Regions from separate parts of the Bacillus sp. M5A3_1b genome, predicted to be linked through region 2. Evidence: riboswitches for the same ligand, from Rfam matches in the RefSeq annotation. Region 2 holds a riboswitch; the other holds the start of a gene.
What was found. Region 2 has a riboswitch for preQ1 ahead of queC (7-cyano-7-deazaguanine synthase QueC). Riboswitches for the same ligand answer to the same signal wherever they lie in the genome.
Positions count from the first base shown of each region.

Region 1: it holds a riboswitch for preQ1, as region 2 does, so the genes downstream of both, ACLBWW_RS07085 (QueT transporter family protein) here and queC (7-cyano-7-deazaguanine synthase QueC) in region 2, are expected to answer to the same signal.

Region 1 covers NZ_JBKEZY010000002.1:170,798-176,793, reverse strand. Annotated here, with positions in the region: gene ACLBWW_RS07115 (GNAT family N-acetyltransferase) at 1-263, shown strand, start outside; gene ACLBWW_RS07110 (cysteine hydrolase family protein) at 298-858, opposite strand; gene ACLBWW_RS07105 (DUF6123 family protein) at 1,041-1,301, shown strand; gene ACLBWW_RS07100 (DMT family transporter) at 1,304-2,209, opposite strand; gene ACLBWW_RS07095 (reverse transcriptase-like protein) at 2,223-2,609, opposite strand; gene ACLBWW_RS07090 (aldose 1-epimerase family protein) at 2,680-3,552, opposite strand; PreQ1 riboswitch class I at 3,685-3,729, shown strand; gene ACLBWW_RS07085 (QueT transporter family protein) at 3,736-4,224, shown strand; gene ACLBWW_RS07080 (ribonuclease H family protein) at 4,373-5,032, shown strand; gene ACLBWW_RS07075 (zinc-finger domain-containing protein) at 5,045-5,221, shown strand; gene ACLBWW_RS07070 (DUF2564 family protein) at 5,255-5,503, opposite strand; gene cspB (cold shock-like protein CspB) at 5,623-5,820, opposite strand.
Region 2 covers NZ_JBKEZY010000002.1:402,259-408,254, reverse strand. Annotated here, with positions in the region: gene ACLBWW_RS08360 (DUF3149 domain-containing protein) at 1-56, opposite strand, end outside; gene ACLBWW_RS08355 (MarR family winged helix-turn-helix transcriptional regulator) at 251-697, shown strand; gene ACLBWW_RS08350 (M3 family oligoendopeptidase) at 858-2,552, shown strand; gene ACLBWW_RS08345 (DinB family protein) at 2,697-3,230, shown strand; gene ACLBWW_RS08340 (DUF6254 family protein) at 3,331-3,447, shown strand; gene ACLBWW_RS08335 (ATP-binding protein) at 3,459-4,667, opposite strand; PreQ1 riboswitch class I at 4,875-4,918, shown strand; gene queC (7-cyano-7-deazaguanine synthase QueC) at 5,012-5,674, shown strand; gene queD (6-carboxytetrahydropterin synthase QueD) at 5,674-5,996, shown strand, end outside.

The DNA of each region.
Region 1 (5,996 bases), 230 kb from region 2:
TACAAACACCAGAAAATAAAATAATAGGTCCAGTCGTTGCGAAAAATGATGCGATGGCAATGAGAATTGTGCATGATTTAGCAAGAGAGCATCATGGTAAATTAAGAATTGATGTATCAGAAGGAAAGAAAGGTTTCATGAAAGAATTAGAGATTACTGGTTTTCAAAAGGTTAATACACCGCCAATTATGATGAGAAATAGTGATCAATTTTTGAAAAGAAATGGGGAACTATACAGTATTGCAGCGCAAATTTTTGGATAAAAAAGAATCCTTCTAAATGAAGGATTCTTTTTTATTAATCACGATATTGGTCGTGAGTTGGTTGGAAGAGGTCTTCCTCGATATCTCTCACCATAGAAAAATGATCCACATTATAATGACCATGGAGAATTTTATTATGGTGAGAGATAATTTGTTCTGCAGTCAATACGTCAGAATCAGTTGTGGAATGACCGTTTTTAATTAATGTAACATCAAATCCTTGTACAGTAGCTGTTCTAACTGCGGTGTCGATGCAATGTTCTGTTTTACATCCACCGATAACGATATGATTAATTTTTTCTTCTTTTAAAAGTTCAAGTAGAGAAGTGCCATAGAATGCGTTTGTTGCTGCTTTATTAATAAGGATTGCAGACTGAGGTACTTGAATTTCATTATGTACTTCAAATCCTTCTCCGCTACCAGAAGCAACATCGATATCTCTTACGAAAACAATAAGGGAATTTGCATGTATTGCTTTTTGTACGGCTGTATTTAGTGTAGATAATAACTCTTTTTTGCGAAAAACTTCTTTTTCTTGTTCATTCCCATCCATTAATTCTTGCTGCGCATCGATAATTAATAGTGCCTGTTTCATCGTGTCTCCCCTTTAATATGAAATAAGTTCCACTATACATATTCATTCATATTGCAAGGAAATCCTCTATTGTCTATGCAGTAGACGATAGATTTACAAAGTTGTCAAAGAAATTTCATTCTCATAGCGTGTAAAAACATGTATGATAAGAAGTGGAGAATTTTTGAGTAGGTGGGAATATCATGCAAACAGTAGAAGATTATCTTTCATTCTTACATACGAAAGGATTTAAACTATCAGAGGAAGCACAAGGGTTTATTATGTTTGGACAAGGATATACTGGTGCATCTGATGGAATTGTGAACGCAGCAATAGAAGCGACAATTAAACATCAATTACAGTTTGATGGGAGTTATTTTGTTGCGTTATTAGAACGTTTGAAAGAAGAAGAAATTACCGATAAAAAAAGCGCTAAGGCTTTTATGCGGAAGTTACAAGCGTAACTTCACGCAGCCTGCGCTTCTTTTTTTGTTTTGGAAGGTAATTCAACAAAAACCATGCCTAGGAAAATACATAGGCATCCGATAATAGCAGAAATAGAAAGTTGTTCGTTTGCAACGAGAACGCCTGTTAATGCAGCAAAAACAGGCTCCATTGCGAAAATAATTGCTACTCTCGTTGGAGACGTATGTTTTTGTGCTGATGTTTGAATAAAAAAAGCAATGGATGTCGCAAATAGGGAAGTTAGAAATAGAGCGAATAAAAAGGAAGAATTCGTCCATAGTGCTACTGAAAATAATTTTTCCCAATCTTCAAACAAAAAGGCGCAAATAGAAGAAAACATACCGACAGCTAATACTTGCGACGTGCTTAATAATAAAGGTGATATTTTCTTAGAGAAGAAGCCGTTAACAAGAATATGGGCAGCGAAAGCAACTGCACAACCGAGAACGAGTATATCTCCAATATTTAATTGAAAAGAATCACCAGCAGTTAATAAGTATAAACCTGCTGTTGCTACAGCAATGCCCATTACGATAAAAATGGTAGCTTTTTGTTTTAAAAAGATAAAAGACAAAATGGGTACCATAACGATACTAAGACCTGTTAAGAAACCAGCTTTTGAAGAAGTTGTATAAAGTAAGCCGAATGTTTGTAATACATAGCCAACGCATAAAAAAAATCCAACGATTAATCCAGCGAGACTACTCTGTTTTATATCTTGTTTTGAAGATTTTTTTGAGAAAATCATTTGAACGAATAATAAAATAATTCCAGCGAATAAAAAGCGAATACCATTAAAAGTAAATGGACCAACGAAAGACATAGCATTTTGAACGACAACAAATGTAGCTCCCCAAATAAAAGAGACAAATAATAAAGCAAGAGGAGCAACCCAATCTTTTTTCACACTCATACCCCCGTTAATTTTGTAAGATAGCTTTTCTAGCTAATTCATCAGCAACTTTATTTTGACTACTTGGAATCCACTTAATAAAAAAGAGATCGAAACTTTTTATGTACTGTAATGCTTCTTCTAATAGTGGTGCAAACATTTTATTTTTTGCGTATTCTTTTTCGACAGCTCGCTCGACAAGTTGCGAATCTGTACGAAAAGAGACAATGTTATAATTATGCTCCGTGCAATATTTTAATGCTACAAGTAAAGCGTGGTATTCTGCTTCATGATTGGACATTGTCCCAAGGGGCAATGATAATTGTACAGCTGGTTGCACCCCTTTAATAAACACTCCAGCACCAGAAGGACCAGGATTTCCTTTTGATGCACCATCAATATATACTTCAATCAAAGTGAGAAACCTCCAAATTATAAGATGATCCCCTACTTATATGTTTCTTTGAAGTAGGGGATAGAGTAACTTAGCCGATTGTAATACTATAACGACATGTAAATGTTTCATTCGCTTGTAAAGATTGAATTCCTTTTTTTTCCTTGAAATCTTTTGCTGGATTTACTTCATCAGCAATCCCGTACCAAGGTTCAATACATAAGAAAGGTGCGTTTTCGCCTGGTGTCCATACGCCGACAAATGGGAATCCGTCAAATTCTACTTTTACAAATTTATTATGTTTATGAGAACGAATAGAGATTTCATCCGTATTCATATTTTCAAAAATAAGCGCATCATTTTTGAATAAATCGTATGTAAGTGGTAATTCATTCGTATTTTCAGCGATTAATTGTTTTTTACTTGAAAGGTAAGGTCCTTCTAATACGCTTGTTTCTAAGCGTTCAGAACCATTAAATGATAAATGATAATCTGTAAATGATTCGCCCTCTAATAAGGGGAAGTTGAAACCAGGATGTGCTCCGATTGAGAAGAACATCTCTTTTGAAGTAGGGTTATTTACTTCATATGTTACATGAACGATTTGTCCGTCTAGCTCATAAGAAACGAGTAATTCGAATTCGTATGGGTATTTTTTTAATGTTTCTTCATTACTAGTTACAATATAAGTGATTTTCGTTTCACTTTGTTCTTGTACAGAGAATGTAAGATCACGAGCAAAGCCGTGCTGTGTTAAAGAATATGGTTTACCATCTACGTAGTATGTATTATCTACTAATCGGCCGACAATTGGGAATAAAATTGGTGAGCGGCGCCCCCAATAAGTAGAATCGCCTTGCCATAAGTATTCAGTGTTATCTTCTTTTAAGCGAACGCTTTGTAATTCTGCACCTTTGTCAGAAATGGAAACGATCACTTTTTCATTTTGAATTGTTGCTGTCATGAAGTGAAACCTCCTAAAACTTTCATATGTTTTATTATACGTTGTCTAAAAGAAAAAAGGTAGTTAATGATAGGAATCTATTGACGAGAGAGTGTGTATTGCGTAGAATATATTCTTGTTGCTTAAAAAACGAATAACGTGGTTCGAAACCATCCCACGTAAAAAAACTAAGGAGATTTTGTCATGAATATAAGAACATTAGTCGGTAATGGTATTTTAGCGGCATTATATATTGCTGTTTCTATGCTTATTCAGCCATTTGGCTTTACGAGTGTACAGTTTCGTATTTCAGAGATGTTTAATCATCTTGTTGTATTTAATAAGAAAGCAATTTACGGAATTGTATTAGGTGTATTTTTAACAAATCTCTTTTTCTCACCCATGATCGCTTACGATTTAGTATTTGGAGTAGGGCAATCTATTCTTGCATTAGTTGCAACGATTATTTCTATGCGATTTATTAAAGGTGTTTGGGCTCGTATGATTTTTAATACAGTTATTTTTACAATTACAATGTTTATGATTGCAATTGAACTTCATCTTGCATTTGATTTACCATTTATGTTGACTTGGTTAACATGTGCCGTCGGTGAATTTGTTGTCATGGCAATTGGTATGCCTGTAATGTACTGGATTAATAAACGAGTACAATTTGAAAGATTTATGCAATAGATGAAAGAGCTATTCCTATAGGGATAGCTCTTTTTGTATGTAATCATATTGAATATAATGCTGTGACTCTTGATACAATATAATAAAATAAAGTGAGGCTTTCATTAGCTGACTACATATAAGAAGTCTTATATAAGGGGAATCTAGTATGAAATATAAAATTCATTGGCTGTATAAAACAAAGAGCGGATTGCAGACGGAATTAACGACAGATTATATGAACATAGAAGATGTATTGCAATTTGCAGAGGATTTCGAGAAAACAGGAAGAGTGAAAGAACTATCATTTTATGATGAAATGGATGCAGAATGGTCATTAAAGGAAATGAAAAAGCTGAGTAAACAAGTGGAGGAAGAGCCCCAAGAAATCCTCGTTTATTTTGATGGCGGTTATGATGTACAGACGAAAGAAGCTGGAGTAGGTATATGTGTATATTATAAAAAAGGAAATACAAAATACCGAATTCGCCGTAACGCATATATAGAAGGTATATATGATAATAATGAAGCGGAATATGCATCATTACTATATGGCATGAATATACTCGAGGAATTCGGAATTAAGTATGAAGCAGTTACACTTCGCGGCGATTCTCAAGTTGTACTGCAGCAATTGGCTGGAGAATGGCCTTGTTATGATGAGCATTTAAATCATTACTTAGATCAAATTGAACAAAAAGCGAAGCAAATGAAATTAAAACTTGTATGTGAGCCGATATCTAGAAAACAAAATAAAGAAGCGCATCAATTAGCTACGCAAGCATTAGAAGGAACAGTCATTGATAGTCATAAAGAAATAACCGAATAGAGAGGTGCAAAGGTGGATAAAAAGCAACTCATTACAGAGGTAAATGACTTATTAGAAACGTATTGTGAAGGATGTTTCTTGCGAGAACATAATCGAAAGACAAATAGTAAGTATTACGCTCATTCATTTTGTATTAGGCAATGTACAGTTGGAGAAACATTGAAAAAGTATGGGGAACAGTTATCATGAAAAAACATCCAGAGAAAATTCTCTGGATGTTTTTTAGTGTCTTGCTTCGTTTAGTTGATGCTCGCATTTACTTAATTTCTTTTCCTCATTCATTAAAAATGGCTCATCTAAATCTGTCGCAACAGATTTCATAATTTCAAGCTGAGAGCGAGCGGCTTCTACAGCAGTAGTCGCATGCTCTAATGTATCTGGATCCATTGAAATTGTCGCTGATCCTACCATTTTTTGTGCTGTTTCTACACGGAATTTCACTTCTTCAAAATCATTTACTTCTGATCCCATTATTACTTCCTCCTTTGTATATTGCGCATTTCACATAGTTTTTGCTCTGTAAAACGGAAATATACAAAGGAATAACAAAGGAGGTTACCAAGTAAGGTAACCTCCTGTTATATGTTGGATTAAAGTTTTACTACGTTAGCAGCTTGAGGTCCGCGGTTTCCTTCAGTGATATCGAAAGATACTTCTTGACCTTCTTCTAAAGCTTTGTAGCCGTCACCTTGAATAGCAGAGAAATGTACGAATACATCGTCAGCGCCTTCCATTTCGATAAATCCAAAACCTTTTTCGTTGTTAAACCATTTTACTTTTCCTTGCATGTTACAATTCCTCCTAAAAACATTTGCTTTTTTTCATTTAGTGAAATTCATTTGAAAGATAATATAAACTAAAAATGCTATAATCTTGAATATTCTGCTAAATGATTAATTTAAATATACACGAATTGGTAGAAATTAGTCAAGTAAGCGATTTTATTTTTTTGTATTTTTAAATA
Region 2 (5,996 bases):
GTTGGTAGGATAACAAGCACTATATATAAAACTATGCTGTGGAATTTGACTTTCAAATTTGGTACTCCTTCTTTTTTATTATCATTATATATAAACTATGTTAAAATTGTCATGTTTTTATTCAAGAATCATTCATAATATATTTGGGGAGAGGAAATGAATGAGTGAATACTCATTCGGAATTTACATGAAGTACTAAGTTGTTTTTTCTTTTTATTACTGAGAATTTAAGTGAAGGGTTGAAAGTTGTATGACATCAAATAATGAACGAGAAGATATTTCTCAATCTTTAAAAGTATTTATTGCATTATCTCGTGTACATCGTTCTGTTATGGATACTACAAATAAATCTATACAAAGTAACGGGCTAAATCCAACTGAATTTGCTGTATTAGAATTGTTATATCATAAAGGCGGTCAACCACTTCAGCAAATTGGTGAGCGTATTTTAATAGCTAGTGGCAGCATTACATATGTTGTAGATAAGCTAGAGAAAAAGGGGCTAGTAAAGAGAATTCCGTGCCCGAATGACAGACGTGTTATTTATGCACAACTAACTGAATCTGGAGAGAGCTTTATTGCTTCTATTTTTCCAGGGCATGAGCAAGTTATACATCAGTCTTTTGAAATGTTAACGAAAGAGGAAAAGGATGAATTACTTGCTCTATTAAAAAAGATTGGAAAATATGAAAAATAATAGTATGTTCCAAAAGAGCTTTGGATAAAGAAATCCAAGGCTCTTTTGTTTACATGTAATTATGACAGCATCTGCCGTATTTTGTTGAAGAATAAGAGGAGATTTGTAAGTAAGCATTGAATTATAGTAAGGATGCACATAATGGAGAGGAGGCTCGTTCATGTCATTTAAAGACTATGAATATAAACGGCCAAATATTGAAGAATTAAAAGAAAAGTTTACTGTTGCTTTAGAGAAGTTTGATAATGTAAAAACTGTAGAAGAACAAAAACAAGTCATCAATTCAATTAACGAAATTCGCAACGACTTCGGTACAATGGGGAATCTTTGTTACATTCGTCATTCTGTTGATACGACAGATGCTTTTTATAAGGAAGAGCAAGATTTCTTTGATGAATTCTCTCCAGTTGTACAAGGATATGGTACAAAGTATTATAATGCGTTAATTCATTCTCCATTCCGTGAAGAATTAGAAGCGTATTATGGAAAGCAATTATTTGCTTTAGCGGAGTGTGATTTGAAAACATACTCTGATGAAGTTGTGAAAGATTTACAATTAGAGAATAAATTATCTTCACAATATACGCAGTTATTAGCATCTGCAAAAATTGACTTTGCAGGAGAAGAAAGAACGTTATCGCAACTGATTCCATTTATGCAAGGGAAAGAAAGAAATGAACGTAAAGTAGCAAGTGAGGCATATTACGGATTTTTAGCTGAGAATGAGGAAGAGTTAGATCGTATTTATGATGAGCTTGTTAAAGTGAGAACGAAAATCGCCAAATCTTTAGGTTTCAAAAACTTTGTTGAACTTGGATATGCAAGAATGTACCGTACAGATTATAATGCGGAAATGGTGGCGAATTATCGTCAGCAAGTACTTGATTATATCGTTCCCGTTACAACGGAATTAAGAAAGCGACAACAAGCACGTATCGGTGTAGAGAAGTTAGCATATTACGACGAAAACTTTGAGTTTGCTACTGGTAATCCAACTCCAAAAGGAGATGCGGATTGGATTGTTAATCATGGGAAAACGATGTATAAAGAGTTATCGGCTGAAACGGATGAATTTTTCAATTTCATGCTAGACAATGATTTATTAGATTTAGTTGCGAAAAAAGGAAAAGCTGGTGGCGGATATTGTACATATATTGAGAATTATAAAGCGCCATTTATTTTCTCAAACTTCAACGGAACATCTGGCGACATTGATGTATTAACACATGAAGCTGGTCATGCTTTCCAAGTATATGAAAGTCGTAAGTTTGAAATTCCAGAATACAATTGGCCAACGTATGAAGCATGTGAAATTCATTCTATGAGTATGGAATTCTTTACATGGCCATGGATGAAGTCATTCTTTGAAGAAGATGCAGATAAATATTATTTCTCTCACTTAAGTTCAGCACTTCTGTTTTTACCGTATGGTGTATCTGTTGACGAATATCAACATTATGTATATGAAAATCCAGAAGCATCACCAGAAGAGCGAAAGACAGCATGGCGTAATATAGAGAAAAAGTATTTGCCGCATCGTGATTATGAAGATAATGATTATTTAGAGCGCGGTGGATTCTGGCAACGTCAAGGACATATTTATAGCTCGCCGTTCTACTATATCGACTACACATTAGCACAAATTTGCGCACTGCAATTTTGGAAACGTGCAAGAGATAATAGACAAGAGGCATGGGAAGATTATGTGAATTTGTGTCAACAAGGTGGAAGTAAATCATTTTTGGAATTAGTAGAAGTTGCAAATTTAACATCACCATTTGCTGAAGGCTGTGTGAAAAGTGTCATTACAGAAATTGAAGCATGGCTACGTGCGATTGACGACACAAAATTGTAAAAAACATGCGCTTTTTTTCACATGTTTAACATCGACATAAAGAGAAAATGATGAGATAATAAAAGAAAAGAAAATTCAGAATACTAAAGAGGTGTTTCTAATAAGGAGCACCTCTTTTCACCAACAAAAAGGGGGGAAAGAAGTATGCTTCAATCTAATATGGATGTGAGTTTAGAAAGTTTGGTGAACTCATTACAGTCTACTCGAAGCACGCTATTATCAGAAATTGAAATGTTAAATGATACAGAAGTGAATGTAAAGCCACGCCGTGATAAATGGAGTATTATTCAAATTTTGCATCACTTGCATTTAGTTGAACAATCAGTTACATCTGCCCTTGTATATGCTTTACAAAAAAATGAAAGAAACACGACTCCATTTAAAGACCTCCAACTTACGCTTGATCGCACACATAAACGAGAAGCTCCTCAGCAAATGGAACCAACAGAAACGTTAATGAAAAAACAGCAAGGAATTCAATTACTAGAACATTCACGACAAGAACTATTACACGCGCTTCATAGTGTGGTAGATGAAAAAGATTTATTTGAAAATGGATTAAAGCATCCTATTTTTAATGAGTTGAATTTGTATCAGTGGGTTCAATTTCTTGATTTGCATGAACAAAGACATCTTACGCAGTTAAAAGAGGCGAAACACGCAATTTTGCAACGATAATCAGAAGGAAGTGGGAGACCACTTCTTTTTTGATACGTGCATAGTTTTCTTTCTTATTTTGGAATACTACATGGAGAAAGAACAGAAGGAGTTGAAAAGTATGTCCAAGAAAAAGAAAGAAGAAGAGCGCGCGTGGAAAGCACGTAAAGAAAATCAAAAACCACATGGTAAAGTGAAAGCCTTTGCTGAATTAGTTGAAGGAACAGAAAAAACGTGATGATTATTTCATCACGTTTTTTGTATGAGTGGAAAAGTTAATAAGAAGGTTGTACCTGTACCTTTTTCGCTTATAATATCGATTTTTCCGTCCATAGCTTGAACAACACTGAACACGACCATCATTCCAAGACCAGTTCCTTTTTCTTTCGTTGAGTAGAAAGGAGAGCCAAGACGTTTCACTTGTTCGGTATCCATACCGATTCCTGTATCTTTTATATACAACTGAATATGCTTATGATCAGGAACTAATGTGAAATAAAGATCACCGCCTTTTGGCATGGCCTCAATGCAGTTTTTTAAAATATTTAACAAGCATTGATTTAGTTTTTGTTTTTCTCCCGCGATAAAAAAAGAAGTGCTTTGCTTTATATAATGTGTACGCACATTTGCTAAATTAGCAAGCGGTGTAATTAACGATAATGCATGTAGTAGTTCTTCTTCTAACTGTAATCTTTGTTCTTTTTCAATACTTGGTTTTGCAAAGGTTAAATAATCTGTAAGAACATGATTTGCTTGTTCGATTCCGTTGATGGCTATGTCGATATATAATTTTCGCTCTTGCTCAGTGCATGTATTTGACTGCAAGAGTTGTAAAAATCCTTTTGTTGAAGTTAATGGATTGCGAATCTCATGAGAGATGGACGCTGCCATTTCTCCAATTAAATGGAATTTTTCGGCATTCATAAGTTCGTTTTGAAGACGAACTTGCATTTGTAGTATGTGTAGCAAATATAAAATAAGGATTGTTCCAATTATTGTACATATTTCGTACACGATAATATGGGGTATGTAATCGGCGCTATTTGTAACCTCTGAGAGGAAAGAAGGTACCCAGCCCAAGCCAAATATGAGACTGTAAAAGATAGCGAGTGCTATTTTTATTCGATTAGAACTTCGGTTAAATAGTTTGTATGTTAATAGTAGAACAATAAACAGTAGAACCGAGGCGATAAGGGATGGAAAAACACCTATTCCCCCTAATAAGAAGCGGTATATGTTTAATACAGTTAAGATGGAAGCACCAGCAATAGGGCCCCCTGTTAATGTACCGACAATTAATACGATATGGCGCATATCAAATTGAAATCCATAATTTGTTTTTGCTCCGAAAGTAATACATAGTATGGTAGCGAGGCAACATAATGCAATAAATATAGCTGAATTTAATTTAGGAGAACGTTTCCCTTTTTGATTCCAAAATAAATGGTATACGAGCATTGTAACAAGGATGAATAATATATTTAGAAAGAGATAAATAATAAAGGGTTTCAGTGGGGTGCCTCCTCTCTTCTCACATTAAATTCATCATACTATAAAATGAAAGAAATGAAATGAAAAATAGCGGAAAAATCAGAAAATTTTTCTGGTAGTATACAATATGTTACAATAAGCTTTGTCAATGAAAGAAGGAATTCCGTGCATTGCACGGGAGAGGTTCGCGAACTCCCTCTATAAAAAACTATGGAAACAACAATATCTTTAGGTATTGTTTTGTTTTTTTATTGTGACAGTTCAAGAACGTTCTTTCTTCTTATTCGTAGTAGAGAAGGAGAATGAGTGAAATGAAAAAAGAAAAGGCAGTTGTTGTTTTTAGTGGAGGACAAGATAGTACGACATGCTTATTTTGGGCAATAGAGCAGTTTGCAGAAGTAGAAGCTGTAACGTTTAATTACAATCAACGTCATAAACTAGAAATTGAGTGTGCAGCGGAAATTGCGAAAGAGCTAGGAATTAAACATACGGTGCTAGATATGAGTCTATTAAATCAACTTGCTCCAAATGCGTTAACGAGAACGGATATGGAGATTACACATGAAGAAGGTGAATTGCCATCGACGTTTGTGGATGGACGAAATTTACTATTCCTATCATTTGCTGCTGTATTAGCAAAACAAGTTGGAGCACGTCATATTGTAACGGGTGTATGTGAAACTGATTTCAGTGGTTATCCAGATTGCCGTGACGTGTTTGTGAAATCGTTAAATGTTACTTTAAATTTATCCATGGATTATCCGTTCGTAATTCATACACCACTTATGTGGATTGATAAAGCGGAAACATGGAAATTATCAGATGAACTTGGAGCATTCGAGTTTGTTCGAGAAAAAACATTAACATGTTATAACGGAATCATTGGTGATGGTTGCGGTGAATGTCCAGCATGTCAGCTTCGTAAAGCAGGATTAGATACGTACCTACAAGAACGCGAAGGAGCAAATAACTAATGGATAATTTCTTTGGATTTCGCATCGTAGAAAATTTGCAAAAAATGGACAAGGATATTCAGCGTAAACAGCTCAAATATCATAATAAAAGAGTAATGGTCAGCAAGGAATTTACATTTGATGCAGCACACCATTTACACTGTTATGAGGGGAAATGTAAAAACTTACATGGTCACACATATAAAGTTGTATTTGGGATTAGTGGATATGTAAATGAAATAGGTCTTGCGATTGACTTTGGAGATATAAAAGAAATTTGGAAAAATGAAATAGAAATTTATTTAGACCATCGTTATTTAAACGAAACGTTACCAGCAATGAA